Regions from separate parts of the Bradyrhizobium sp. LA6.1 genome, predicted to be linked through region 2. Evidence: predicted binding sites of a transcription regulator. Region 2 holds the regulator's gene; the other holds the start of a gene.
The links. The regulator PhoB, encoded in region 2, activates phosphate uptake and scavenging genes when phosphate is short. The targets are predictions, from matches to a motif close to TGTCATNNANCTGTCAT.
Positions count from the first base shown of each region.

Region 1: ABIB99_RS08035 (glycerophosphodiester phosphodiesterase family protein) is a predicted target of PhoB. The motif match lies at 10,749-10,765, and genes of this name have one in related genera.

Region 1 covers NZ_JBEPQK010000003.1:184,776-199,548, reverse strand. Annotated here, with positions in the region: gene ABIB99_RS08085 (response regulator transcription factor) at 1-126, shown strand, start outside; gene ABIB99_RS08080 (tripartite tricarboxylate transporter substrate binding protein BugD) at 206-1,177, opposite strand; gene ABIB99_RS08075 (threonine synthase) at 1,305-2,546, opposite strand; gene lpdA (dihydrolipoyl dehydrogenase) at 2,730-4,151, opposite strand; gene ABIB99_RS08065 (hypothetical protein) at 4,169-4,402, opposite strand; gene ABIB99_RS08060 (pyruvate dehydrogenase complex dihydrolipoamide acetyltransferase) at 4,411-5,754, opposite strand; gene ABIB99_RS08055 (nucleoside deaminase) at 5,812-6,264, opposite strand; gene ABIB99_RS08050 (DUF5076 domain-containing protein) at 6,267-6,569, opposite strand; gene ABIB99_RS08045 (pyruvate dehydrogenase complex E1 component subunit beta) at 6,573-7,973, opposite strand; gene pdhA (pyruvate dehydrogenase (acetyl-transferring) E1 component subunit alpha) at 8,003-9,025, opposite strand; gene ABIB99_RS08035 (glycerophosphodiester phosphodiesterase family protein) at 9,280-10,632, opposite strand; gene adh (aldehyde dehydrogenase) at 10,839-12,356, opposite strand; gene ABIB99_RS08025 (helix-turn-helix domain-containing protein) at 12,513-13,472, opposite strand; gene ABIB99_RS08020 (FtsB family cell division protein) at 13,689-14,006, opposite strand; gene ABIB99_RS08015 (NADPH-dependent FMN reductase) at 14,179-14,730, opposite strand.
Region 2 covers NZ_JBEPQK010000021.1:29,506-44,278, reverse strand. Annotated here, with positions in the region: gene pstC (phosphate ABC transporter permease subunit PstC) at 1-509, shown strand, start outside; gene pstA (phosphate ABC transporter permease PstA) at 511-1,356, shown strand; gene pstB (phosphate ABC transporter ATP-binding protein PstB) at 1,353-2,174, shown strand; gene phoU (phosphate signaling complex protein PhoU) at 2,186-2,902, shown strand; gene phoB (phosphate regulon transcriptional regulator PhoB) at 2,918-3,625, shown strand; gene ABIB99_RS36530 (GcrA family cell cycle regulator) at 3,861-4,373, opposite strand; gene ABIB99_RS36525 (aspartate aminotransferase family protein) at 4,830-6,038, shown strand; gene argF (ornithine carbamoyltransferase) at 6,038-6,961, shown strand; gene ABIB99_RS36515 (Hsp33 family molecular chaperone) at 7,218-8,225, shown strand; gene apaG (Co2+/Mg2+ efflux facilitator ApaG/CorD) at 8,369-8,761, opposite strand; gene ABIB99_RS36505 (OpgC domain-containing protein) at 8,942-10,207, shown strand; gene ABIB99_RS36500 (SGNH/GDSL hydrolase family protein) at 10,207-10,986, shown strand; gene ABIB99_RS36495 (SGNH/GDSL hydrolase family protein) at 10,999-11,988, shown strand; gene ABIB99_RS36490 (O-succinylhomoserine sulfhydrylase) at 12,144-13,340, opposite strand; SAM riboswitch at 13,412-13,491, opposite strand; gene ABIB99_RS36485 (2'-deoxycytidine 5'-triphosphate deaminase) at 13,572-14,708, shown strand.

The DNA of each region.
Region 1 (14,773 bases), on a different contig from region 2:
GATGCCGTGCGCGACCGCGCGCTGAAAGCTGGCGCCATCTGCTTTCTCGCGAAGCCGTTTTCCACGCCGGTTCTGATCAAATGTCTGGAGGCGGCCCTGTCGAAGCACAGCGAAGCCAAAACGTAACGCGGCGCCGCGTGAACCTGATTGTTCCACGGGGTGCGGCCACTTGACGTTGTGGCCGCGTCCGAAGAGGCAATCCGCCTCAATCCACCTTGATGTCGGCGGCCTTGATAATCGGCCACCATTTTGCGATTTCCGCCTTCTGGCGGGCGCCGAGCGCTTCGGGCGTGAGCTGATCCTTGGGCGTCATCTCGAGGCCCTGGCTTTCGAGCTGCTTCTTCACGGCGGGATCGTTCAGCGCTTCCACGGCGGCCGCATTGAGCTTGGTGACGATCTCCTTCGGCGTGCCCTTCGGCACCCACAGGCCCGACCACAACGTCATGTTGAAGCCTTTCAGCCCCGCCTCGGCTGCCGTCGGAATGTCCGGCGCCGACGAGAGCCGCTTGTCGTCGGTGATGGCATAGGCGCGGATCGTGCCGGCGCGGACCTGGTTGATGGAGTTGGAGGTCTGATCGATGATGACGTCGATCTGGCCGGCGATGAGATCGTTCAGCGCGGGCGCCGTGCCGCGATACGGCACATATTGCAGCTTGATGCCGCTGACGCTCTCGAAATAGACACCGGCGATATGGCTGCCGGAGCCCGCGCCGGCGGTGCCGGCGGTCGGCGGCGACGGCCGCGACTTCAGCCACTCGATGAGCTCCTTTAGCGAGGTCGCGGGCACCGCGTTCTTGCTCACCACGATCATCGGATTGCTCGGCAGCAGCACCACCGGCTCGAGATCGGCGACGAGGTCGTATTTGAGCTTGTAGACGGCGCCGTTGGCAACATGGGTGCCGAGATGGCCGAAGGAGATGGTGTAGCCGTCCGGCGCCGATTGCACGGCGCGCCCGACGCCGATCGAGCCGCCCGCGCCGGTGACATTCTCGATCACCAGCGGCTGGCCGAGCGTCACCCGCATGCGCTCGGCGAGCACGCGCGCCATCGCATCCGACGGGCCGCCGGCGGCGAAGGGAACGATGACGGTGATGGGATGCGAAGGATAGTCGTCGGCGCGCGCGGCGCCGGTCACAGCGAGAATACCGAGCAGCCCGGCCCAGATGGCCTTCTTCATTGTCTTCTCCCCAGCGATGTCTTTGTTGTTTTTTGTGCCCTCCCGCGTACGGGAAGAGGGATCGGTCGTGAAGAGACGAAATGACGCGCCAGAGCGCGATCATCGCGCTCCGACGGTCTTGCCGTGCCTAGAACTGCGTGTAGTCGATCGGCTTGTGGCGATCGAGCGTGCGGGTGACCGGCGGCAGCGGGTATTTCAGGCCCGTCGCGCAGTTGAACAGCATCACGCGGTCGGTCTTGCTGACGCGACCGTCGGCGAGGCTGTCCTTGTAGGCGGCGTAGGTGGCGGCGCCCTCGGGGCATAGCAGCAGCCCCTCCTCGCGTGCGACTTCGTTCAGCGCCGCCGAGATCTTGTCGTCGTCGACCGCGATGGCAAAACCCTTGCTCTCGCGCACGGCCCGCAGGATCAGGAAGTCGCCGATCGCCTGCGGCACGCGGATGCCCGACGCAATCGTGTGGGCATCCTCCCAGCGCGTCGCATGCTCGGTGCCGGCGTCATAGGCCCGCACCATCGGCGCGCAGCCCGACGCCTGCACCGCGACCATGCGTGGTCGCTTGGAGCCGATGAACCCGATCTTCTCCAGCTCGTCGAAAGCCTTCCACATGCCGATCAGGCCGGTGCCGCCGCCGGTCGGATAGAAGATCACGTCGGGCACGTCCCAGCCGAGCTGCTCGGCTAGCTCCAGGCCCATCGTCTTCTTGCCCTCGATGCGGTACGGCTCTTTAAGCGTAGACGTGTCGAACCAGCCGACTTTCGCCTTGCCTTCGCCGACGATCTTGCCGCAATCGTCGATATAGCCGTTGACGCGATAGACGGTCGCGCCCTGAAGCTCGATCTCGCTGACGTTCACCTCGGGCGTGTCGGCCGGGCAGAAGATCGTGGTCTTGATGCCGCAGGAGGTCGCGTAGGCCGCGAGCGCCGCGCCGGCATTGCCGTTGGTCGGCATCGCCATGTGCTTGATGCCGAGCGCCTTGCCCATCGACACCGCCATCACGAGGCCCCGCGCCTTGAACGAGCCGGTCGGCAGGCGTCCCTCGTCCTTGACGATGATCTCGCCGCCGCCGAGCTTGGCGCCGAGCTTCGGTAGCCGGATCAGCGGCGTCGTGACCTCGCCGAGCGAGACGATGTCCTTGCATTTGCGCACGGGCAAGAGCTCGCGGTAGCGCCACATGTCGCCGGGACGCTGGGCAAGCGCGTCCTTGGTCAGCGCCTTCTTCACGCCCGCGAGGTCGTAGCGCACCAAAAGCGGCTTGCCGGCCTTGGAGAGATTGTGGACCTGGTCGGCGGCGTAATGATCGCCCTCCATCGCGCATTCCAGATGCGTGACGAAGGTCGGGCGTTCGATGGTCAGGTTGTCGTTATCGTGCATGGGTTGACCCCTCTTGTTGTTCTGCTTGGTTGCTATTGAACTCGTCACCCTGAGGTGCCGGAGCGAAGCGGAGGCCTCGAAGGGCGACGAGCCCGGCTGCTGCATCTCGGCCGTTCACCCTTCGAGGCTCGCTTTGCTCGCACCTCAGGATGACGGATCGGGCACGGCGCCGCCGTCCAATCCTCAAATATTCAAAACCCTTCCATACGCATCGAGCACGGCTTCCTTCATCATTTCCGACAGGGTCGGATGCGGGAACACCGTGTGCATCAGCTCTTCTTCGGTCGTCTCCAGGTTCATCGCGACGACGTAGCCCTGGATCAGCTCGGTGACTTCAGCACCGACCATATGGGCGCCGAGGAGCTGACCGGTCTTCTTGTCGAAGATCACCTTGACCAGGCCCTGATCCTCGCCCAGCGCAATCGCCTTGCCGTTGCCGACGAACGGGAAACGGCCGACGCGGATCTCTCGGCCGCTTTCCTTCGCCTTGGCTTCGGTGAGGCCGACGGAGGCGACCTGCGGCTGGCAATAGGTGCAGCCCGGGATCAGGTTCTTGTCCATGGGATGCGGATGCAGGCCCTTGATGGCCTCGACGCAGATCACGCCTTCATGCTCGGCCTTGTGCGCCAGCATCGGGGGACCGGCGACGTCGCCGATGGCGTAGATCCCGGGGACGTTGGTCTTGCCGTAGCCGTCGATGACGATACAGCCCCGGTCAGTCTTCACACCGAGCTTTTCGAGGCCGAGATTCTCGATATTGCCGACGACGCCGACCGCCGAGATTACGCGCTCGAACTCGGTGGTGACGGGCTTGCCCTTGCCGTCGTCGATGGTAGCGACGACGCTGTCGGCCTTCTTCTCCAGCTTCGTGACCTTGGTTGAGGACATGATCTTGATGCCCTGCTTCTCCAGACGCTTGCGGGCAAGGCCTGCTATCTCGGCGTCCTCGACGGGCAGGATCTGCGGCAGCACCTCGACCACGGTGACCTCGGAGCCCATGGTGTGGAAGAACGAGGCGAACTCGATGCCGATCGCGCCGGAGCCGACGACCAGCAGCGACTTCGGCATTTTCTCCGGCACCATCGCTTCAAAATAGGTCCAGATCAGCTTCTTGTCAGGCTCGAGCCCGGGCAGCACGCGCGGCCGCGCGCCGGTTGCAATAATGATGTGCTTGGCCTGGTAAGCCCCTTCGCCCAGCGCGCCCTTCGGGCCCTCGACGTTGGACTTCTTCACGGTGACCTTGCCGGGCGCGTCGATCGAGGCGTCGCCCCAGATCACGCTCACCTTGTTCTTCTTCATCAGGAAGCCGACGCCGTCGTTCAGCCGCTTCGAGACGCCGCGCGAGCGCTGCACCACGGCCTTGGGATCGAACGACACGTTCTCCGCCGACAGGCCGTAGTCCTTGGCGTGCTGCATGTAGTGGTAGATCTCAGCCGAGCGCAGCAGTGCCTTGGTCGGGATGCAGCCCCAGTTCAGGCAGATGCCGCCAAGATAGGACTTCTCGACGATCGCGACCTTGAAGCCGAGCTGGGCGGCGCGGATCGCGGTGACATAGCCGCCGGGGCCGGAGCCGATGATGATGACGTCGAAGGATGTATCGGCCATGGCGGCTCCCGTTCAACTCAAGCGGTCGTTGCGCCGCGGGCGCGGCGATTGCGGATGTAGCTTCTGATCAGCCATTCCGAGAGAATGGCGGCCGCCATGACGGCGAAGATGGTGAGCGCGATCGGCGCCCAGATGTTGCGCGACAGCGCCTCGCCGGCGAAGAAGGCGGAGTCAACGATGTCGCGGCCGAGCGGGCTGAGCGTGAGGATCAGCGAGACCAGCATCGAGATCCAGGGCCAGCGCGTCCTCATGCGCCATCTCAGACCATCATCATGACGGGATTTTCGATCAGCTGCTTGAACGCGCCAATCAGCTCGGCGCCAAGCGCGCCGTCGATGGCGCGGTGATCGCAGGACAAGGTCACGCTCATCATGTGCGCAATCTCGATCTTGCCGCCACGGACGACTGGCCGCTCCTCGCTGGTGCCGACCGCGAGGATCGTCGCATGCGGCGGATTGATCACGGCGGTGAAGTGGCTGATGCCGAACATGCCGAGGTTGGAGACCGCGGTGGTGCCGCCCTGGTATTCCTCGGGCTTCAGCTTGCGCGAGCGGGCGCGCGCGGCAAAATCCTTCATCTCGTTGGAGATGGTGGAGAGCGTCTTGGTCTCTGCCTTGCGGATGATCGGCGTGATCAGGCCACCGGGCATCGCCACGGCGACACCGACGTCGGAATGGTGGTGCTTGACCATGCCGCTTTCGGTCCAGCTGACGTTGCAGTTCGGGATTCTCTGGAGCGCAACGGCCATCGCCTTGATGACGAAGTCGTTGACCGAGATCTTGTAGAGCGGCTTCTTCTCCTTGTCCTTGGGAGCAGCCGCATTGATCTCCTCGCGCGCGGCGAGCAACTTGCCGATGTCGCAGTCGATGGTGAGGTAGAAGTGCGGGACGTTCTGGATCGACGCAGTCAGGCGCTGCGCGATCGTGCGGCGCATGCCGTCATGCGGGACGATCTCGTAGGAGCCGGGCTCGAACAGCGACAGGATCTGCTTGTCCGACATGGTCGGCGCGATCGAGGGCGCCCCGGACGGCGCAGCGGCAGGCGCCTTCAGGCCCTTGCCGGACTTGGCCTGCTCGACGTCACGCGCCACCACGCGGCCGTGCGGGCCGGTGCCCGTCACCATCGACACGTCGATGCCTGCATCCTTGGCGAGACGGCGCGCGAGCGGCGACGAGAACACGCGGCCGCCGTGGCCGTTGCTCTGCACGGCTGGAGCTGCGGCCTGCGGCGCCGGTGCGGCGGCAGGCGGCGCAGCCTTGGGCGCGGCTGCGGGAGCCGGTGCGGCGGCGGGCGCTTCAGCAGCTTTCGGAGGTGCGGCCGAGGCACTGGGCTTGGCGGCACCAGCCGCCTTCACGTCCTCGCCCTCGCCGGCGAGCACGGCGATCACGTCGTTGACCGGGACGTCCTGCGTGCCCTCCGGCACGAGGATCTTGGCGATCGTGCCTTCGTCGATCGCCTCGACCTCCATGGTCGCCTTGTCGGTCTCGATCTCGGCGATGACATCGCCGGATTTGACCTTGTCGCCTTCCTTCTTCAGCCACTTGGCGAGGTTGCCCTTCTCCATTGTCGGCGAGAGAGCGGGCATCAGGATGTTGATGGGCATGCTGACCTCAAGAAGAACTTTGCAATACGTCGTCTCCGACAGCGAAGACGACCAGGTTTAGTTGCCGATGTCGCCCTGCCACAGGCGCTCGTTGGCAGGGATGGAACGCCAATTCTTCATCATGGTGATGGAGCGGTCGTCGGCAAGGTCGATCCAGGGGATGCCGAACTTGTCGAGGATGTCCTTGGAGCCCGGGAAGGTGACGGATTCTCCGATCACCACCAGCTTCACCTTGAACAGAGCGAGTGCGCCGGCGCACATCGAGCATGGCGACAGCGTGGTGTACATGACGGTGTCGTGGAACGAGATCACGCCGGCTTCGCGCAGGCAGCTCATCTCGCCGTGGAGGATGACGTTCTTTTCCTGCACGCGGTTGTTGTGGCCGCGGGCGATGATCTCATTGCCGCGCGTCAGCACGGCGCCGATCGGCAGGCCGCCCTGCGCGATCGAGGCCTCCGCCTCACGGATCGCCTCCAGCATGAAATCGAAATGATGGGCTTCGATCGCCACGATCAGTGCCCCTTCCCGCGCGGTGTCGTCGTGCCCGTATCGGTTGGCCGTTCAATCTCCGCCTGGAACATCTCGAGGATCCGGCTCAGCGCATCCTCCTCGGTGTATTCGCTCTCGCGCGCATAGGCGCGCGCCGCGTGACGGGCGAGATCGACGAGCAGGAGGCCCCACATGTCGGGCTCCTCGAAGGCGCGCTGGAACGCCATCGACAGCCCGCCGTCCAGCACGAATACGCGCAGGATCTCGACCGCATCGTCGCGGGCGAGGACGTCGGGTGGCAATGGCTGCTCCTTCGGGCCCGCCATGATCTACCTGTAGCAGACGGCTTTGGCGGCCTCGACCACTTCGGCTGCCGACGGCAGCGCGAGCTTCTCCAGGTTCGCGGCATAGGGCATCGGCACGTCCTTGCCGGAGACGCGCGCGACCGGCGCGTCGAGATAGTCGAAGGCGTTCTCCATGATGCGCGCGGCGATCTCGGCGCCGACGCCGCTCTGCGCCCAGCCCTCTTCCACCGTGACTGCACGGCCGGTCTTCTTGACCGAGTTGACGATGGTCTCGGTGTCCATCGGCCGCAGCGTGCGCAGGTCGATCACCTCGGCCTCGATACCGTCCTTGGCGAGTTCGTCGGCGGCTTTCAGCGCATAGGTCATGCCGTTCGACCAGGAGATGATGGTGACGTGGCTGCCCGAACGCACGATGCGCGCCTTGCCGATCGGGATCACGAAGTCATCGAGCTTCGGCACTTCGCCGGTATGGCCGTAGAGCACCTCGTTCTCGAGGAAGATCACCGGATTGGGATCGCGGATCGCAGCCTTGAGCAGGCCCTTGTAGTCCGCTGCGGAGAACGGCGCGACCACCTTGAGACCCGGGACGTTGGAATACCAGGACGAGTAGTCCTGGCTGTGCTGGGCGGCGACGCGCGCGGCGGCGCCGTTCGGGCCGCGGAACACGATCGAGCAGCCCATCTGGCCGCCGGACATGTAGAGCGTCTTGGCGGCTGAGTTGATGATCTGGTCGATCGCCTGCATGGCGAAGTTGAAGGTCATGAACTCGACGATCGGCTTCAGCCCGGTCATGGCAGCGCCGACGCCGATGCCGGCAAAGCCGTGCTCGGTGATCGGCGTGTCGATGACGCGCTTGGCGCCAAACTCCTGGAGCAGGCCCTGCGTCACCTTGTAGGCGCCCTGGTATTCGGCGACCTCTTCGCCCATCACGAAGACGTCGGCGTCGCGGCGCATTTCTTCGGCCATGGCGTCGCGCAACGCTTCGCGGATGGTCTGCGTCACCATCGCGGTGCCGGCGGGCACTTCCGGATCGGGCTCGGCAACGACCTGAGGGGCAGCCGCAGCCTTCGGCGCCGAGATCATCGGCTTGCCTTCGCCGACCGGCGAGCGGGATTCGGCGACTTCCTGCGCGACGCTCGGCGCGGGCGCGGCCGGCGCCTTGGCGAGATCGGCGGCCGTCTCGCCATCGGCGAGAATGGTCGCGATCGGCGTGTTGACGGCAACGTCGGCGGTGCCCTCGGGGATCAGGATCTTGCCGAGCGTACCTTCATCGGTCGCCTCGACCTCCATGGTCGCCTTGTCGGTCTCGATCTCGGCGATGACGTCGCCGGACTTGATCGTCTCGCCCTCTTTCTTCAGCCACTTGGCAAGGTTGCCCTTCTCCATCGTGGGCGACAACGCGGGCATCAGCACTTGAATTGGCATATCGACTCCAAAAGAAAGCTTGCGCGCGTTCAGCGGTAAATGTCGGTCCAGAGCTCGGCGGCATCCGGCTCGGGATCATGCTGGGCGAAGTCGGCGGACGCATTGACTATGTCGCGAACCTCGGCGTCGATCGCCTTGAGATCGGCCTCGCTCACCTTGGCCGCGAGCAGGCGGTTGCGCACCTGCTCGATCGGGTCCTGATCGTGGCGGACTTTTTCGACCTCTTCGCGCGTTCTGTACTTGGCGGGGTCGGACATCGAGTGGCCGCGATAGCGGTAGGTCTGCATCTCCAGGATGAAGGGGCCCTTGCCGGCACGGCACCAGGCCGCCGCCTCCTCGCCCGCGGCCTTCACGGCGCGGACGTCCATGCCGTCGACCTGCATCCCGGGGATGTTGAAGGACGCACCGCGCTTGGAGAAATCCTGCTGCGCCGAAGCGCGCGACACCGAGGTGCCCATGGCATAACGGTTGTTCTCGATGACGTAGATCACCGGCAGCTTCCAGAGCTCCGCCATGTTGAAGCTCTCATAGACCTGGCCCTGGTTGGCCGCGCCGTCGCCGAAATAGGTGACGCTGACATTGTCGTTACCACGATAGTGGTTGGCGAAGGCCAGACCCGTGCCGAGCGAGACCTGGGCGCCGACGATGCCGTGGCCGCCGTAGAAGTGCTTCTCCTTGCTGAACATGTGCATGGAGCCGCCCTTGCCCTTGGAATAGCCGCCGCGCCGGCCGGTGAGCTCGGCCATGACGCCGTTGGCCTCCATGCCGGTGGCAAGCATATGACCGTGATCGCGATAGCCGGTGATGACCTGATCGCCCTGCTTCAGGGCCATCTGCATGCCGACCACCACGGCTTCCTGGCCGATATAGAGGTGGCAGAAACCGCCGATCGCGCCCATGCCGTAGAGCTGGCCGGCCTTTTCCTCGAACCGCCGGATCAGGAGCATGTCGCGGAGCGCTTTGAGCTCCTGCTCTCTGGTGAATTCCGGGGGCGAACCGCCGTCGGTCTTGTCCTGTGGAGTGCTTGCGGCGGCTTTCTTGGGTGCGGCCATGGGAATTCCGGGTCAGAGAAAACTTCAGCCCTCTCTAACCCAAGTCAAACGCCCTTGGAAAGGACCGCGGCGGCATGGCGCGACTTTCATTATGCCGCACTGCAACGTGACCGAAACTTTGCAAAACCTTTGGCGCCGATCGGGCAACTTTAGCTCACCGGTCAGCGAAGGGAACGTGAGCAGCCAACGCAGAGAAATCGGACACGCTGTCTTGTATCCGAAATCCCACGCGCGTCCGATTCGCCGTGCCAGCCTTACCAGCCCAACTCGCGCAAATACGCCGCACGGGCGGCAACGCCGGTATGCGTGAAGTCGCTGAAGACCCCATCGACGCCGAGCCGGTAGAATTTGAGATATTCAAGGCTCGGGTCGCCGCGATAGTCGGCGGCAAGATATTTCTTCTCGTTCCGAAACGTGAAGACATGCACGAAAAGACCGAGCTTGTGCGCGTCCGCGACAAGGCTGGTCGCGTCCTGGGTCGAAGCCTCCGGCGTCGATCCCTTGTAGGGCGTGCCGTCGGCATTTGCGTCCTTCCACGGCGCGATCTTGAGCGGAACGATATAGGCCTTCCACGGGCCGATGCCGTCGGCGTAGGTCTTGATCTCGGCAAGCCCCTCGGCCGTCAGCATCGCATCGTACAGGCGCGCATCGCCTGCAACCGTCCAGTCGAACGGGCGCGAATTCGTGATGTTGTTGAGGAGAACCTTGCCGGTTTTGAAGTCGATTCCGTTGCCGTCGACGAGTTGGACCTGCCGCGTCTGGAGGCCGTGGCTGCGCATATATTTCAGGCTGCCGGGTTCGAAGCTCTGGACCAGGATGGGAGCGTCCTTGGTGTTGAGGCCGTTATCCCTGATGATCTTGATCAGGGCATCCTCGAGCGGACGGCTGCCGGCCGCGCCGCAGCCATTGGCGATCGCCTGGGCATTGTTCCAGGTCGGGTTCTTGGTTTCGGGATAGACGAGGATGGACCGCCCGGTCTCCTTGCTCTTGACCTTGGCGATGTCGATGACGTCCTGGAAGCTGATGATCGGGAGCTTGCCGTTGAAGACTTTCGGCCGCTCGTTGGCCGCGTCATAGGTGGTGCCGCCGATCCATTGCTTCAGCTCGGCCATGGTGAAATCGCTGATCGACCAGTCGTTGGTATGATCCTCGCCGTCGACGATCAGCGACTTCAGCACCGATTTGGGATCGGCCGGATCGCTCAGATCCGTCAGGTAGTCGGCAGGCACGCCGGTGGCCGACGGGGCCTTGACGCGCACACCGGGCACGGTTCGCTTGCGGGCGGCGACGGCCGCATTGGTCTTCGCCACCTCGGCAATGTTGGTGTTGTCGCTCAGCCAGGGGTTATGACGCACGACCAGAACGCAATCCTTGGTCAGGTGCAAATCCTCTTCGAGCGCATCGGTCCCGAGCGCCGCGGCGAGGTCGTACGACGCCTCGGTCTCTTCAGGTACCAGGCCCGGCAGGCCGCGATGTCCAAGGACCAGTGGCGCCTTTCCATCGACGGTCAGGAAGGGCTTGGCGCTAGCTGGCGCCGCGCCGGACTGTGCAAAGGCCATCGACAGCGGCAGCACCGCCGCGCCGAACAGCATCGCTGCGACACCCATTGTCCGTCCTGAACGACTGTTCCGCATCACCAAGCCTCCGTCTTTGCCCGGCATCGCTTCGAATGCCGCGGGCGCCGAACCGGATACGGTCGGCTCTGTCGTCTTGTCTCAAGACTCTGACAGACGGATGACGACGGAGAGGGCAGCGCAAGATTGCGCCGCCCTCTCCTGCCCCATCAGATCTTGCCCAATCAGATCTTGCCCGATCAGAAGAAGCCAAGCTTCTTCGGGCTGTAGCTGACCAGGAGATTCTTGGTCTGCTGGTAGTGATCGAGCATCATCTTGTGGGTCTCGCGACCGACGCCCGACTGCTTGTAGCCGCCGAACGCGGCATGCGCAGGATACGCATGGTAGCAGTTGGTCCAGACCCGGCCGGCCTGGATGGCCCGGCCGAAGCGGTAGCAGCGGTTGGCATCGCGACTCCAGACGCCGGCTCCCAGGCCATAGAGCGTGTCGTTGGCGATCGCGAGCGCTTCGTCATCGGTCTTGAAGGTCGTGACCGAGACGACGGGACCAAAGATCTCCTCCTGGAAGATTCGCATCTTGTTGTGGCCCTCGAACACCGTCGGCTGGACGTAGAAGCCGCCGGAAAGATCGCCGCCGAGCTCGGCACGACCGCCGCCGGCCAGCACCTTGGCGCCCTCCTGCTTGCCGATGTCGATATAGGAGAGGATCTTGGCGAGCTGTTCGCTAGATGCCTGCGCGCCGATCATGGTGTCGGCCGCACGCGGGTCGCCCTGCTTGATCGCGGCGACGCGCTTCAGCGCCCGCTCCATGAAGCGGTCATAGATATCGGCGTGGACCAGCGCCCGGCTCGGACAGGTGCAGACCTCGCCCTGGTTCAGCGCGAACATCACAAAGCCTTCGATCGCCTTGTCGAAGAAGTCGTCGTCCTCGGCGGTGACGTCGTTGAAGAAGATGTTCGGCGACTTGCCGCCGAGCTCCAGCGTGACCGGGATCAGGTTCTGGCTGGCATATTGCATGATCAGCCGGCCCGTGGAGGTCTCGCCGGTGAAGGCGATTTTCGCGATCCGCGGGCTGGAGGCGAGCGGCTTGCCGGCCTCGAGGCCAAAGCCGTTGACGATGTTGAGGACACCGGGCGGCAGGAGATCGCCGATGATCTCGGCCCAGACCATGATCGAGGCCGGCGTCTGCTCGGCCGGCTTGAGCACGACGCAATTGCCGGCGGCAAGCGCCGGCGCGAGCTTCCAGCATGCCATCAGCAGCGGGAAGTTCCAGGGGATGATCTGGCCGACCACGCCGAGCGGTTCGTGGAAATGATAGGCGATGGTGTCGTGGTCGATCTCGCCGATCGAGCCTTCCTGTGCGCGCACCACGCCGGCGAAATAGCGAAAATGATCGATCGCGAGTGGCAGGTCGGCAGCGCGGGTCTCGCGGATCGGCTTACCGTTGTCCCAGGTCTCCGCAATCGCAAGGCGCTCCAGATTCTCTTCCATCCGGTCGGCGATCCGGTTCAGGATCGCGGCGCGCTCGGCGACGCTGGTGCGTCCCCAGGCGGCCTTGGCGGCGTGCGCCGCATCGAGGGCGGCCTCGACATCCTGCGCATCGGAACGCGCGATCTTGCAGACGATCTGGCCGTTCACCGGCGAGGCGTTGTCAAAGTACTTGCCGGAGATTGGCGCGACGAATTTGCCGCCGATGAAATTGTCATAGCGTTCGGCGAACGGAACCTGGGTGACGCCGAGGAATTCCACCTTGTTCATTGATCACTCCCGATGTTTGCTGTTTGCGCAATTCGTCGCGTGTTCACGACTTGCGCCAACGATGTCGCGGGAGCGTTTTCCTGTCAGCCCGGGCGTCAGCGATGGCCGGGGTAACCTGTCGCAGTTCTGCGACAGTCGTGGGCAAGGCAAGGGCCCTCAGTGCTTCAGCTCGAACCGCTTGAGCTTCCTGTGCAGCGTGGCACGGCTGATGCCGAGGGCCTTGGCGGCGGCCGAAACATTGCCGTCCGCGCGCAGCAGCGCCCGCTGCAACACCGCGCGCTGGCCGCCGGCAAGATGGTCATGCGCGGGTTCGCCGCCGAGGAGGTCAGCCGCGGGCACCGGCTGCAAGGGACGGCCGGGCGCAATCCCGAGTCCCACCCGCGCGGACCGGGTCGCGCCGATCACGAGATCATCTGCATCGACCGCGACGAGGCCGCCGGCCTGGCCGTCCGCGCCTTGCGTCAGCACAATGCGGGCATGGGCGAAGGCGCGGCGAAACAGATCGGCCTCGATGCGCCTCGCCGCCTCACCTGCCGCGAGCGCGATCAGATTGGAAAACGTATCGGTCCGGTCGGCGCGGCAGGAGGAGACGTCGAGCACGCCCGCAAACGCCGCCTCGTGGTCGTAGATCGGAACGGCGGTGCAGCTCAGAAGCGTGTTGCGGGTGAAGAAATGCTGGTCGCGGTCGATCGTCAGCGGGCGCTGCTCGACGACGCAGGTGCCGATGCCGTTGGTGCCTTCATGATCCTCGCTCCAGAGCGCGCCGGTCCACAGGCCCCAGGATTGGAACGTCGCATCGTCCACCGCTGTGCCGCGGCGGTCGACCGGCACGCCCGCGCCGTCGGCGAGCAGCACGCAGCAGCCGCTCGCGCCGACCGCCTGATAGAGCCGGTCCATCGCGCCTTGCGCGGCGGCGAGCAGCGGCGCGACGCGCTCGCGCGCCTGCCGCAACTCGACATCGCTCAGCCGCATCGGCGCGCTACGACCGGCGGGATCGAGATGATGCAATCGGGACGAACGGCGCCATGAGGCCACCAGCGCGGAGCGCGCGGCCTGGCCTGACGCAATGGCGGCCTCGACGCGGGCCGCGTGATGCCGGGACATTGGCCCATTCATCACTGTTTCCTCCGGGTGGCAGTCTAGGCTGCGCCGGCATGGCCCGGTTGATCTGCGTCAACTCAGGCAGACGGCGGCAGAAGCCATGGGGCCGTTGCTGCGTTGCCGTCAAGGCGGCAGCCCGGTTCCAAGCCTAAGACTTTCGGTAGAATTGCTACACGATTGTCGGATTTCGGCAGCGGCTTTCGATGCCGGTTTCGAATGCAGCGGCAAACGCTACTTCGCCGGGATCATCCGAACGAGATCGTGTGGATTGACATAGTCGAGCTGATAGCGCGCCCGCTCGTCCAGCATGTCAGGATCGATCCGCGACGTCCGCAGCAGCGACACCCGCTGCTCGCTCTTCGCGCGCTCGCGCTTGAGCTGGGCCAGCTCGCTCGTCAGCGCGATGATCTCCTGGTCGAGTTCCTGACGGGCGTTGAGGCCGTATTTGCCGGTGTAGGCGTTGACGCCGAAATAGCCGACGATAGCGGCCGCCATCGCATAGAGGGCAAGGCCGGTCAGGATCGATTTCAGGCGCGCGCGGGAGACCATCTTGGGAAGATGCGGCAGGTTGGTTAAGGGAGTGCTAATCGCTTCCCCCTTCGCGTTCCAGTCCCTACCCCCAGCCGTCATGCTCGGCCTTGTGCCGGGCATCCACGTTTTTCGTCACCACGAGCCAAGACGTGGATGGCCGGGACAAGCCCGGCCATGACGAAGAAAGACGTCAGCCGTGGTGTTTGGCCACGTGCGCAGCAAACGCGTCGATATAGGCCTGGAGGACGGGCTTCAGAGATTCCTTGGTCAGGTTCCCCTCCGCATCGAAGGCATCGCCGACCGCGTTCAGATAGATCTCCGGCTGCTGCAGGATCGGTCCGGCAATGCCCGGCAGGATGTTCTGCAGCGTCTTGGCGGCGCTGACGCCGCCGAGCGGGCCCGGCGAGTTCGAGATGATGCCGACCGGCTTGCCGTTGAACGAGCTCTTGCCGTAGGGGCGCGAGGCGACGTCGATGGCGTTCTTCAGCACACCCGGGATGGCGCGGTTGTATTCGGGGGTGACGAAAATGACGCCGTCCGACTTCTGCAGCTTCTCGCGGAAGGCCAGCCAGTCCGCGGGCGGCGCGCCCTCGAGGTCCTGGTTGAAGAACGAGATGCCTGCCAGCGTGATGACCTCGAGCTTGAGCGAGGCCGGCGCGAGCTTTGCGAGCGCGTTGGCGACCTTCAGCGAGAAGCTGTCCTTGCGCAGGCTGCCGGCGATCACGACGATGTTGTAGGCCATGGATTGTCCTTGGGGGCTTGAGCGGAAGTTCCGGGGCGGCACT
Region 2 (14,773 bases):
TCAAGATCTTCGACGGCGTCCCCGTGCTGGGCGCGATCTTCGCAGGCCCGCCGTCCTATCTCAGCCTGTTCAACGCGGCGCTGATCCTCGCCATCATGGTGCTGCCCTTCATCACCTCGATCTCGGTCGACGTGTTCAAGACGGTCCCGCCGGTGCTCAAGGAAGCCGCCTACGGCGTCGGCTGCACCACCTGGGAAGTCGTGCGCAGCGTGGTGATCCCCTACACCCGCGTCGGCGTCATCGGCGGTGTCATGCTGGCGCTCGGCCGCGCGCTCGGCGAGACCATGGCGGTGACCTTCATCATCGGCAACTCGTTCCGCATCTCGTCGTCGATCTTTGCCCCGGGCACCACGATCTCGGCGGCGATCGCATCGGAGTTCGCCGAGAGCGACGGCCTGCACCAGTCCGGCCTGATCCTGCTCGGCCTGCTGCTGTTCGTGCTGACATTCTTCGTGCTCGCGGCTGCACGGTTGATGCTGATGCGTCTTGAAAAGAAGGCGGGGAAGTAACATGAACCCGATCTACGCACGCCGCCGCCGCATGGACATCGTCATCCGTGTGCTCTGCCTGGCTGCCGCTGCCTTCGGCGTCACATGGCTCGCGCTGATCCTGATGACGCTGCTCTACAACGGCATTGCCGGCCTGAACCTGGAGCTCTTCGTTGCGGACACGCCGCCTCCGGGCTCGACCGAGGGCGGCCTGCGCAACGCCATCGTGGGTTCGATCATCATGACCGTGCTCGGCGTCGGCATCGGCGCGCCGCTCGGTCTGTTCGCCGGCACCTATCTCGCCGAGTACGGCCGCAACGACCGCCTGACCTCGGTGATCCGCTTCATCAACGACATCCTGCTCTCGGCGCCCTCGATCATCATCGGCCTGTTCATCTATGGTGCGGTGGTGGTGCCGATGCGCGGCTTCTCGGCGATTGCCGGCTGCCTCGCGCTTGCGGTGATCGTCATCCCGGTGGTGCTGCGCACGACCGAGGACATGCTGCTGCTGGTGCCGAACGCACTGCGTGAGGCGGCCTCGGCGCTCGGCCTGCCGCGCTCGCTGGTGATCAAGCGCATCGCCTATCGCGCGGCGCGCTCGGGCCTCATCACCGGCGTGATGCTGGCCACCGCCCGCGTCGCCGGCGAGACCGCGCCGCTGCTCTTCACCGCGCTGTCGAACCAGTTCTTCAGCCTGGGTCTGAACAAGACGATGGCGAACCTGCCGGTCACCATCAATAATTTCGTGCAGAGCCCCTACGCCTACTGGAAGCAGCTCGCCTGGAGCGGCGCGCTGCTCATCACCCTGACCGTTCTTGCCCTGAATATTGGCGCGCGCATTCTGAGCGCCGAGAGGACCGCAAAATGAGTGATCTTTCCGTATCGATGAGCGCGGCCGGTGGTTTGCCCCAGGCGCCGGTGCTGCCCGAAGCTCCGGCCAAGGTGACGGTGCGCAACCTCAATTTCTATTACGGCGAGCACCACGCGCTGAAGAACATCAATCTGGCGCTCGGCACCAACCGCGTCACGGCGTTCATCGGCCCGTCGGGCTGCGGCAAGTCGACCCTGCTGCGCATCTTCAATCGGATGTACGACCTCTATCCGGGCCAGCGCGTCACCGGTCAGCTCATGCTCGACCAGACCAACGTCCTCGACCCCAAGCTGGACCTCAATTTGCTGCGCGCCCGCGTCGGCATGGTGTTCCAGAAGCCGACGCCGTTCCCGATGACGATCTACGAGAACATCGCCTTCGGCATCCGCCTTTACGAGAAGATCTCGAAGTCCGAGATGGACGACCGCGTCGAGAAGGCGCTGCGCGGTGGCGCGCTGTGGAACGAGGTCAAGGACAAGCTCAACGCCTCCGGCCTGTCGCTCTCCGGCGGCCAGCAGCAGCGCCTCTGCATCGCCCGCACGGTCGCGGTGCGGCCCGAGGTGATCTTGTTCGACGAGCCCTGCTCGGCGCTCGACCCGATCTCGACCGCCAAGGTCGAGGAGCTGATCCAGGAGCTGTCCGAGAACTACACGATCGCGATCGTCACCCACAACATGCAGCAGGCGGCGCGCGTCTCCGACAAGACCGCCTTCATGTATCTCGGCGAGCTGATCGAGTTCGACGACACCAGCAAGATCTTCACGTCGCCGACCGACCGGCGCACGCAGGATTACATCACCGGCCGGTTCGGCTGAGGAGACGGAACATGGGTTCTGAACATACCGCAAAGGCCTTCGACACCGACCTCCAGGAGCTCACGCGCCTGGTCGCCGAGATGGGCGGCATCGCCGAGCGCATGATCGTCGATTCCGTCGACGCGCTTATCCGCCGCGACGTCGCGCTCGGCCAGCGCGTCGTGACCATCGACGCCGAGCTCGACGCGCTCCAGAAGAAGATCGAGGAGCGCGCCGTTCTCACCATCGCGCGCCGCCAGCCGATGGCGGTGGATCTGCGCGAGATCGTCGGCGCCATGCGCGTCGCGACCGATCTCGAGCGGATCGGCGACCTCGCCAAGAACATGGGCAAGCGCGTCGCGGCGCTGGAGACGGATTTCCATCCGCTCAAGCTGTTCCGCGGTCTGGAGCACATGACCGACCTCGTGCAGCAACAAGTCAAGTCGGTGCTGGATGCCTATGCCGCGCACGATCTGCCGGCGGCGATGGCGGTGTGGAAGGGCGACGAGGAAGTCGACGCCATCTGCACCTCGCTGTTCCGCGAGCTCCTCACCTACATGATGGAGGATCCGCGCAACATCTCGTTCTGCATCCATCTGATGTTCTGCGCCAAGAACATCGAGCGCATCGGTGACCACGCCACCAACATCGCCGAGACCGTGTTCTACATGATCGAGGGCCAGGCGATCACCGACAAGCGGCCGAAGGGCGACATGACGACCTTCGCCACGACGGTCCCGAACACTTAAGGAGCGACGAACACCATGGGCGCACGCATTATGGTGGTTGAGGACGAGGAAGCTCTCACCGAGCTTCTCCGCTACAACCTCGAAGGCGACGGCTATGACGTCGAGACGGTGATGCGCGGCGACGACGCCGACACCCGCCTCAAGGAGCACATCCCCGATTTGATCGTGCTCGACTGGATGCTGCCGGGCCTCTCCGGCATCGAGCTGTGCCGGCGGCTGCGCACCCGGCCCGAGACCAAGCAGCTCCCGATCATCATGCTCACCGCGCGCGGCGAGGAGAGCGAGCGGGTGCGGGGCCTTGCGACCGGCGCCGACGACTACATCGTCAAGCCGTTCTCGGTCCCGGAGCTGCTGGCACGCGTGAAGGGCCTGCTCAGGCGCGCCAGCCCGGAGCGGCTTGCCACGGTGCTCGCCTATGGCGACATCGAGCTTGACCGCGACAAGCGTCGCGTGGCGCGTTCGGGCCGGCCGATCGATCTCGGTCCGACCGAATATCGTCTGCTGGAGTTCTTCCTGGAGCATCCCGGCCGCGTGTTCTCGCGCGAGCAGCTGCTCGACAGCGTCTGGGGCCGCGACATCTACATCGACGAGCGCACCGTCGACGTCCATATCGGCCGCCTGCGCAAGCTGCTCAATCTCGGCCGCGAGCAGGACCCGATCCGCACCGTCCGCGGCGCGGGCTACGCACTGGACGATCGTTTTGCGAAGGCGGAGCAGGCGTAAGGGGTTGCTGTGGCAGACGTGATTTAGCGGGCTGCCACCGCATCCTCGATGTCGTCCCTGTGAACTCAGGGGACCCATAACCACAGGGAGTGGTTTGGCGACGACTCGGAGTGATCATCCCGCGCAATAACTACGCGCCGGGATTATGGGTCCCTGCGTTCGCAGGGACGACACCGAGTGAGTTGAGCCGTCATCGCGTGACGGCGCCGTCTTCGTAGTCAGCTAATCCGATACCTCAGCGCGGACCCGGCTTCACCGGCGCGCGCCGGCGATCGGCCGCGGGCTGATACGCCACGCGCGAGTGCTGGGCGCAGTAGGGCAGGCCGGAGAGCGCCTTGCCGCCGCAGAAGAAGAAATCCGGGCTCGAGGGATCGCCGACCGGCCAGTGGCAGGTCGCCTCGTTCAGCTCCAGCAGCGACAGCCGCTGGCTCATCGGCACGACGTTGTCGTAGGTGACCGGTTCGGCCTCGACCTCGACTTCGAAGGCCTGCGCCAGCGCGGTGTTGCCGCGCGCGATCGGGCGTGTCACCCGCATCATGTGCTGGGCGGGGCGCGCCTTGCGCGGCCGCGGCGCTGCCGATGAAGGGCTCTTGGCGCGGCCCGACAGGCCGAGCCGGTGCACTTTGCCGATTACGGCATTGCGGGTCACATTGCCGAGTTCAGCGGCGATCTGGCTGGCCGAAAGCCCGGCCTCCCAGAGCTTTTTCAGCTGCTCGACGCGATCATCCGACCAGGTCAAAACGGTCATTGCACCCTTTCCTTCGCCGGCGCCTGCCATCCTGGCGGCCGCACGGCGAATGCCTAAGCTTCGAAAAACCCGTGCCGCCAGAATCCCTTAAGGCTCGCCGGGCGCACCAGATGCGCCCGAACGCTTACGCCGGTACATGAGGACTTAGAGGATCAGAACTGCTGCACGAGATGTCGTATCTGACAAGCCAAACGCTACAATATGGCGTGACTCACGCGCAAGAGTCCGCCGACTCGCTTCCACATGTTCCGTGGCGGAAATACGCAAAATCGCCACCGCAAGACTACGGATTCTGCGTTTCGCGAGGCTTTCCGGGCGGCATTGACACCGGTTTCACCAGGCATAAGATAGTCACACGTGCCGCCCTTAAAAGGCGGCACGTTTCGTTTTCCGGGCCGGTCAATGGTGCGTTGCGCAATGCACGCTCACACCGTCCGCAACATTCAAGTGATCGTCATGACTAACAGCGCAGCGCCGCATTTGCTCCCCGTTTTTGCCAGGTCCGACCTCGGTTTCGAGCGCGGTGAAGGCTGCTGGCTGATTGCGACCAATGGCGATCGCTATCTCGATTTCACCTCGGGCGTGGCGGTGAATGCGCTCGGCCATGCTCATCCTGCGTTGGTCAAGGCGTTGCAGGAGCAGGCCACCAAACTCTGGCACATGTCGAACCTGTTCCAGAGCCCGGACGGCGAGAAGCTCGCCGCGCGTCTGTGCAACGAAAGCTTCGCGGACTTCGTGTTCTTCTGCAATTCCGGCGCCGAAGCGCTGGAAGGTGTGATCAAGCTCGTCCGCCATCATCACTTCTCCAAGGGTCATCCGGAACGTTACCGCATCATCACCTTCGAAGGCGCCTTCCACGGCCGCACGCTGGCAACGCTCGCCGCGACCGGTTCGGCAAAATATCTCGAAGGGTTTGGCCCGCCGATGGACGGCTTCGACCAGGTCCCGCATGGCGATATCGAAGCCGTCAAGAAGGCGATCGGTCCGCAGACCGCCGGCATCCTGATCGAGCCGATCCAGGGCGAGGGTGGCGTGCGTTCGGCAACGCCCGCCTTCCTGAGGGCGTTGCGCCAGCTCTGCGACGAGAAGGGCCTGCTGCTCGCGTTCGACGAGGTGCAGACCGGCATGGGCCGCACCGGCGATCTGTTCGCGCATCGCCGCACCGGCGTCACGCCTGACGTGATGTCGCTGGCCAAGGCGCTCGGTGGCGGCTTCCCGATCGGCGCGGTGCTGGCGACCGCGGATGCGGCTGCCGGCATGGGGCCCGGCTCGCACGGCTCGACCTTCGGCGGCAATCCGCTCGCGATCTCAGCTGCCAACGCCGTGCTCGACGTCATGCTCAAGCCCGGCTTCTTCGACCACGTGCAGAAGATGTCGCTGCTGCTCAAGCAGAAGCTCGCCTCCGTGATCGATCGTTATCCCGACATCGTCAGCGAAGTGCGCGGCGAAGGCCTTCTGATCGGCATCAAGGCCGTGGTGCCGTCAGGCGATCTCGGCGCGGCGTTGCGCAACGAAAAATTGCTCACGGTCGGCGCCGGCGACAATGTCGTGCGCTTCCTGCCGCCCTTGATCGTCACCGAAGCCGAGATCGAGGACAGCGTCGGGCGGCTCGAGCGCGCCTGCGCCGCGATCTCGTCCAGTCAGACCAAGCGGGCGGCAAGCTGATGAGCAAGTCCCCGAAGCACTTTCTGGATATCAACGAGCTCCCGTTGTCGGAGCTCAAGAGCATGCTCGCGGCCTCCTCCGCCATGAAGGCGAAGCAGAAAGCGCACCAGCCGGTGAAGCCGCTGGAAGGCAAGACGCTGGCGATGATCTTCGAGCGTCCGTCCACGCGCACCCGCGTCTCGTTCGACGTCGCCATGCGCCAGCTCGGTGGCGAGCCCATCATGCTGACCGGCGCCGAGATGCAGCTCGGCCGCGGCGAGACCATCGCCGACACGGCGCGCGTGCTGTCGCGCTATGTCGACGCCATCATGATCCGCATCCTCAATCACGAGGCCCTGCTGGAGCTGGCGGAATATGCGACGGTGCCCGTCATCAACGGCCTGACACGGCGCTCGCACCCTTGCCAGGTGATGGCCGACCTCATGACCTACGAAGAGCATCGCGGCTCGATCGAGGGCAGGACGGTGGCCTGGACCGGCGACGACAACAATGTGCTGGCGTCCTGGGCGCATGCCGCCGAGCGTTTCAAGTTCAAGCTCAATGTCGCGACGCCGCCGGAGCTTGCGCCGAAAAAGGTGATGCGGGACTTCATCAAGGCCACCGGCGCGCCGATCGTGCTCGGCACCGATCCCGAGGCCGCCGTGAAGGGCGCCGACTGCGTCGTCACCGACACCTGGGTGTCGATGGGCGACAAGGAAGGCGAGCACCGTCACAACGTGCTCAAGCCCTATCAGGTCAATTCGAAGCTGATGTCGCTGGCCAAAACCGATGCGCTGTTCATGCATTGCCTGCCCGCCCATCGCGGCGAGGAGGTCACCGACGAGGTGATCGACGGCCCGCAATCGGTCGTGTTCGACGAGGCCGAAAACCGCCTGCATGCGCAGAAGGGCATTCTGGCCTGGTGCTTTGACGCGGTGAAGTAATCTCACTTGTAGCCCGGATGGAGCGCAGCGAAATCCGGGTTTGTGTCCGCAGTTGGAGTGGTCCCGGATTGCGCTACGCTCCATCCGGGCTACGCGGGCTATCGCGTAATCCTGTGGCTATGGGTCCCGTATCAGCGCTTTGCGCGCCCCGGGACGACATCGAATTTGCAGGATCCTGTGCGATCATAAGTGCATCCGGAACACACCGCCCTTGAGCCCTCTTCCATTTTCCTCCATCGACCCCAGATAAAGCGCCATGGTTTCCCAATCCCCTGACATGAATACCGGGCCTGAAGGCCCGGTTCGCGCACCATCAGCGGTTCCCATCGATGACGCCGTGCTGCCGTACGAGGTCGACGCACTCGACGTGCGCGGCCGCCTCGTGCGGCTCGGTCCCGCGCTCGACGAGATCCTGACCAAGCACGATTATCCCGCTGCCGTGGGCAAGCTGCTCGGCGAGGCCATCGTGCTGACGACGCTGCTCGGCTCGGCGCTGAAGTTCGAGGGCCGCTTCATCCTCCAGGCCCAGACCGACGGTCCGGTGTCGTTCCTGGTCGTCGACTACATGGCGCCGGATCGCCTGCGCGCCTATGCGCGCTACGATGCCGAGCGCCTCGGCGAGACAAAGGATTCCGGCACGCTCCTCGGTAACGGTCATCTCGCCATGACCATCGACCAGGGTCCCGACATGAGCCGCTACCAGGGTCTGGTCGCGCTCGACGGCGGCAGCCTGGAAGATGCCGCCCACGAATATTTCATGCGCTCCGAGCAGATCCCGACGCGCGTGCGTCTCGCGGTCGGTGAGGAGTGGCGCTCGAACGACGGCGGCAAGCATCGCTGGCGCGCCGGCGGCATGCTGATGCAGTTCCTGCCGAAGGCGCCCGAGCGCGCGCGTCAGGCCGATTTGCATCCCGGCGATGCGCCCGAAGGCGCCGAGGTGCATGCTGTCGCCGAAGACGACGCCTGGGTCGAGGCGCGTTCGCTGGTCGAGACCGTCGAGGACGTCGAGCTGATCGACCCCGAACTCTCCGGCGAGCGGCTGCTGTTCCGCCTGTTCCACGAGCGTGGCGTGCGCGTGTTCAATCCGCTGGTGCTGAAGGCGCAATGCTCCTGCTCGCGCGACGCGGTCGGTGCGATGCTGAAGAGCTTCTCGCCCGACGACCGCGCCGCGATGGTCAAGGACGACAAGGTCGTCGTGACCTGCGAGTTCTGCTCGTCGGTGTACCAGTTCACGCCGCACGAGGCGGGCGTGGAAGACGCGTAGGCATCGCATCCTCCGTCATTGCGCGCGCAGCGAAGCAATCCAGCCGTAGGGTGGGCAAAGCGCAGCGTGCCCACCATCTTATGCGCCACGTTTGGAATGGTGGGCACGGCGCTTTGCGCCTTTGCCCACCCTACGGCACCGCGCTAATTCAACACCCGCTTGTTGTCCGGGCTGTCCAGCGAGAATGTCGGCACGTCGATCTCGAAGCGTTCGCCGCTTTCGCTGACCATCTGGTAGCGGCCGGTCATGAAGCCCGAGGCGGTCGCGAGCGGCACGCCGGAGGTGTATTCGAAGCGCTCGCCGGGAGCCAGGGTCGGCTGCTCGCCGACGACGCCCTCGCCCCTGACCTCCTGCTGGCGGCCGGTGGCGTCGGTGATGATCCAGTGCCGCGTCTTCAGCTGCACGGTTTCGTCGCCGGAATTGGTGATGACGATGGTGTAGGACCAGAAATAGCGGGAGCGGTCAGCCGACGACTGCTCCGGAACAAAGTTCGGCTCGACGGTCACTTCGATCTGGCGGGTCACGGCGCGATACATGGCTGCCATCATAACGAAAACCCGGCCGGGAACCAACGCCCGCAGGCGGTTTTGGTGACATCGTGCCGCCAGAATTGCCGAGGAAGTAGACCCAATGTGATCCGGCCGCTTTGCGAGACGACGGCCAGACCTGTACACTCCATGACACGTCGCGATTTGCGGAAGGGTTTCGAACCCCCGATGACCATTGCCGACCAAGTGACGGGATCGACGATCGCGGGAACCGGCAAGCCTGCGGAGGCCAGACCTGCGGAGGCGAAGCTGCGCTCCGCCGCGCCGGCCATCACGCTGCCCGCCATCGGCGAGCGCGAGCTCCGGCTCGACCTGTTCCGCGGGCTCGCACTGTGGCTGATCTTCGTCGACCATCTGCCGCCGAGCCTTTTGACCTGGTTCACGATCCGCAATTACGGCTTCAGCGACGCCACCGAGATCTTCATCTTCATCTCCGGCTACACCGCGGCGTTCGTCTACGGTCGTGCCATGCTCGAAAGCGGCTTCGTCGTCGCTACCGCGCGCATCCTACGGCGCGTCTGGCAGATCTATGTCGCCCACGTCTTTCTGTTCACGATCTTCCTCGCCGAAATCTCCTACGTTGCGACCAGGTTCGAGAACCCGCTCTACACCGAAGAGATGGGCATCATGGATTTCCTCAAGCAGCCCGACGTCACGATCGTGCAGGCGCTGCTGCTGCGCTTTCGTCCGGTCAACATGGACGTGCTGCCGCTCTATATCGTGCTGATGCTGGCGCTGCCCTTGATCTTGTGGCTGATGAAATGGCGGCCCGACGTGACGCTCGGCCTCTCGGTTCTGCTCTACGCGGTGACCTGGGAATACGACCTCTATCTGTCGGCCTATCCGAACGGCTTCTGGGCGTTCAATCCCTTCGCCTGGCAATTGCTTTTCGTATTCGGCGCATGGTGTGCGCTCGGAGGTGCGCGACGCATGTCGCGCATCCTGGCGTCCCGCGTCACGATGTGGATATCGATCGCCTATCTGGTCGCGGCGTTCTACGTGACGCTGACCTGGTATGTGCCGCAGCTCTCCCACTTCATGCCGAGGCGGCTCGAGCAGTGGATGTATCCGATCGACAAGGCCGATCTCGACGTGCTGCGCTTCACGCATTTCCTGGCGTTCGCCGCACTCACCGTTCGCTTCCTGCCCCGGGAATGGCCGGGCCTGAAATCGCCCTGGCTGCGGCCGCTGATCCTCTGCGGCCAGCATTCCCTGGAGATCTTTTGTCTCGGCGTCTTCCTCGCCTTCGCCGGCCATTTCATCCTGGCCGAAGTCTCCGGCGGCGCAGCCATGCATGCGCTGATTAGTCTCTCCGGAATCCTGATCATGTGGGGCGTTGCGTGGGTGATTTCGTGGTACAAGCGCGTGGCTGACAAGAGCGGTGCGAAAACCAAAAACGCCGTCGGCAACGCCGATCTGGCGGGAGGGGGCTGATGAAGGCGAAGGTTCTCCTGAGCCTGGTCCTGCTGTGCGGTAACCTCGCCGCGCCCCTGGCGCGCGCGGGCGATGCCGTGCCGGCTGCTCCGGCCGCGCCCCCAGCCTGCGAATTGCCATCCTATCTGCTCACCACTGAAAGCCAGCTTCCCCGGGTCGCCGATGCCATCAAGGCCGGCAAACCGCTGGAAATCCTGGTCATTGGCAGCCGTTCGACCACGATTCCGGCCTCGGAGGACAGCTCCTATCCGGCGCGCATGCAGGCCATCCTGCAGGACAGGCTGCTGCCGTCGGAGACTGTGCACGTCTCCGTAGAAATACAGAGCAAGAAGACGGCCGAGGAGGCGGCCGCCACCTTCGTTAAGCTGATGGAAGCAAAAAGGCCTACTTTGGTCATCTGGCAGACCGGGACTGTGGATGCTATCCGAGCGATTGATCCCGATGATTTTCGCGGGGCGGTGACCGAAGGGGTTTCCGCGCTGCAAAAAGCAGGGGCTGACGTCGTGTTGATGAACTTGCAGTACAGCCCGCGTACCGAAACCATGATCTCGGTGCCGCCCTATCTCGACAATATGCGGGTGGTGGCGCAGGAGCATGACATCCCGCTGTTCGACCGTTTCGCGATCATGCGGCAGTGGAATGATCAGGGTCAGTTCGACCTGTTCAGCCCGTCCCGCGGGCCAGAGCTGGCGAAACAGGTCCATGACTGCCTTGGCCGGGCGTTGGCACAGTTTGTGATCGACGCAGCCCATCTGGGGCCGGCCCAGCAGCAAAATTGAGGTCTAGCGTTAATGAGTTCTCTCCGCCCTTTTTGGTTGACGGCATGGCTGGCTGCGCCCGCGGCGGCTCTGCTGATGCTGACGCCGGTGTCGCTGGCACCAGTGCAGGCGCAGGCCACGCAGGCAACGCCCGCGCCGCAGCAGGCCGCTAGTCCGGCTTCCGCTTCGCCCTCCCAGACCACCGTCGCCGCGACGTCCCACGAGCAGCGCGGCGTGACCGCCCGCGCCATCGACAAGGTGAAGCAGGTCGCGAAATCCGCCGGGGACATTTTCAGCCGCGTGCCCTGCCTCACGCCGAAGGGTGGCTCGAAGGCGATGGGCTCGCTGCCGCATGTCGCGGGCAAGCTCGTCGCCGGCAAACCCGTCGTGATCGTTGCGTTCGGCTCGTCGTCGACGGCAGGCTATGGCGCGAGCTCGCCCGATTTCAACTATCCGAACCGTCTCGCCGCGCAGCTCCGCCGGCAATATCCGACCGCCGACATCACCGTCATCAACGCCGGCGTCGGCGGCGAGGACGCACCCGAGATGATGAAGCGCCTCCAGAAGGAGGTGATCGACGTGCATCCGGATCTCGTGATCTGGCAGGTCGGCACCAATGCGGTGCTGCGCAATCTCGATCCCGGTGACACCGCCAAGATGGTCGAGGACGGTATCTCCCGCATCCAGGCCGCTGGCGGCGCCGACATCGTGCTGGTCGATCCGCAATATTCGCCAGCCGTCAACCAGCGCAAGGAGAGCGCCGGCAAGATGGTGCACCTGCTCGGGAAGGTCGCCGAGCTCCGTCACGTCGGCATCTTCCCCCGCTTCGAGGTGATGCGCGACTGGCACGAGAATCAATCGATCCCGGTCGAGAGTTTCGTGATCGCCGACGGCCTGCATATGAACGATTGGGGCTATGCCTGCTTCGCGCAGATCCTCGGCGACGACATCATCCGCTCCGTCGGCCAGATCAAGCTCGGCGTCAACGTGCCCGCGGACGTGCGAACGTATCGGCCGATGTAGGCTCGGTGCCGTAGGGTGGGCAAAGGCGCGCTCTTCGCGCGCCGTGCCCACCATCTATCGGCGATATGATCGTGAATGGTGGGCACGCTTCCGCCTTCGCTCTTCGAGCTACGGCGGACAAGTCGCTTTGCCCACCCTACAAGAGCCCAATCGCCTCACGCCTTCTCCAGCGCCGCGGTCAGATCCTCGATCAGATCGTCCACATGCTCGAGCCCCGCCGAGAAGCGGATGAAGCCCTCGCTGATGCCGAGCGCGGCGCGGTCTTCCGGCTTGAGGCGCTGATGCGTCGTGGTCGCCGGATGCGTGACGAGGCTCTTGGCATCGCCGAGATTGTTCGAGATTTTTGCAAGCTTGAGCTCGTTGAGCACGCGGAACGCACCCTGCTTGCCGCCCTCGACCTCGAAGCCGACCAGCGTCGAGCCGCCGCGCATCTGCTTCTTCACGAGAGCTGCCTGCGGATGATCGGCGCGGCCGGGATAGACCAGCCGCGAAATCTTCGGATGGCTCGCCAGCACGTCGGCGATGCGTCCCGCCGTCTCGGTCTGCGCGCGCACGCGTACGCCCAGCGTTTCCAGGCCCTTGAGCAGGACCCATGCGTTGAACGGCGAGATCGACGGGCCGGTCTGGCGCATGAAATTGTGGATGTGCTCGGCGATGAACGCTTCCGACGACAGGATGATGCCGCCGAGACAACGGCCCTGGCCGTCGATGTGCTTGGTCGCGGAATAGACGACGACGTCTGCCCCTAGCGCGAGCGGGCTCTGCCAGATCGGCGTCGCGAACACGTTGTCGACGACGAGCCGCGCGCCGCCGCTGTGCGCGATCTCGGCGATCCCTGGAATGTCGAGCACGTCGAGCGTCGGGTTGGTCGGGCTCTCCAGGAAAAACGTCTTGGTGTTCGGCCTCAAGGCGCGCTGCCACTGGTCGAGATCGGCTCCGTCGACCAGCGTGGTCTCGATGCCGTAGCGTGGCAAGAGATCCTGAATGACGTAGAGACACGAGCCGAACAGGGCACGGGAGGCCACCACATGATCGCCGGCCTTCAGCGGCGCCAGGATCGCGGTCGTCACCGCGGCCATGCCGGTCGCCGCCGAGCGGGCGGCTTCGGCGCCTTCGAGCTCGATCATGCGGCGCTCGAACATCGAGATGGTCGGGTTGGAATAGCGCGAATAGATGAAGCCGGGGTCCTCGCCCTTGAACCGCGCCTCGCACTCCTCGGCGCTGTTGTAGACGTAGCCCTGGGTCAGGAACAGCGCCTCCGACGTCTCGCCATATTGCGAGCGCAGGGTGCCGGAATGGACCAGTCGGGTTTCGGGACGGTATTGCGTGGTGGACGCCGGGGACTTCGACATAGGACCTCCTCTGCGTGACCATCGAAAATGGTCACAAAAAAACCGGCCTGGATAACTTCCACGGGCCGGGATCACAGAGGTCCCCGGCCTGTTTAGCGACTTATTTAACGTGGCTGCAAGCCGGCCGGCTCAAATCACCACGGGATAAGTGATGCTCATATTCCGCAATGGCCTTTCCGTCAAGGCGTCCATCGGATAGCCGTAAAAGGCTGCTATTTCCCGCATGTCCGGATGCATTTGACCCCTGACGAGGACCCCCGGTTGAGCTTCACGGTTGCCGCCGACGCCAATGGTATCCTGCCCGACCGCATGATCGCGGCGATGGCGAAGGCGGGCCTCATCCTGCCCGCTTATGACTTCGTCGAAAGCCAGATCCAGCCGGCGAGCCTCGACCTTCGCCTCGGCGACATCGCGTATCGCGTTCGCGCCAGCTTCCTGCCGGGTCCCGGCGCGACCGTCGCCGAGCGCATCGACGAGTTGAAGCTGCACGAGTTCAGCCTCGCCGATGGCGCGGTGCTGGAGACCAACTGCGTCTACATCGTGCCGCTCCTGGAAAGCCTGGCGCTGCCGCCGGAGATCGTCGCCGCCGCCAACCCGAAAAGCTCGACCGGCCGGCTCGATGTCTTCACCCGCGTCATCGCCGACGGCACCCGCCGCTTCGACATGATCGGCGCCGGCTATCACGGCCCGCTCTACGCCGAGATCAGCCCGAAGACGTTTCCGGTGCTGGTCAGTGAGGGCTCGCGCTTGAGTCAGGTGCGCTTCCGCACCGGAGATGCGATCCTCAACATCGACGAGCTCGAGGCGCTGCATGCGACTGAGCGTCTCGTCGATCTCGATGATGCCGATCTCACCGGCGGCGTCGCCGTCTCCGTCGATCTCTCCGGCGAGAAGGCCAACGGCTTCGTCGGCTATCGCGCCAAGCGCCACACCGGTGTCGTCGACGTCGACCGCCGCTCCGGCTATGCGGTGGAGGATTTCTGGGAACCGATCTCGGCGCGTCCCGACGGCAGCCTGATCCTCGATCCCGGCGAGTTCTACATCCTCGCCTCCAAGGAAGCCGTGCAGGTGCCGCCCGATTACGCCGCGGAGATGGTGCCGTTCGATCCCCTGGTCGGCGAGTTCCGCGTGCACTATGCCGGCTTCTTCGATCCCGGCTTCGGCTATGCCGGCGCTGGCGGGCAGGGATCGCGCGCCGTGCTCGAAGTGCGCTCGCGCGAGGTGCCGTTCATCCTCGAGCACGGCCAGATCGTCGGCCGTCTCGTCTACGAGAAAATGCTGTCGCGCCCCGACGCGATGTACGGCCAGCGCATCGGCTCGAACTACCAGGCGCAGGGGCTCAAACTATCGAAGCATTTTCGGGTGTAGCTACACACCCTACTGTCATGCCCCGGCTTGACCGGGGCATCCAGTACGCCGCAGCCTCTCGATTG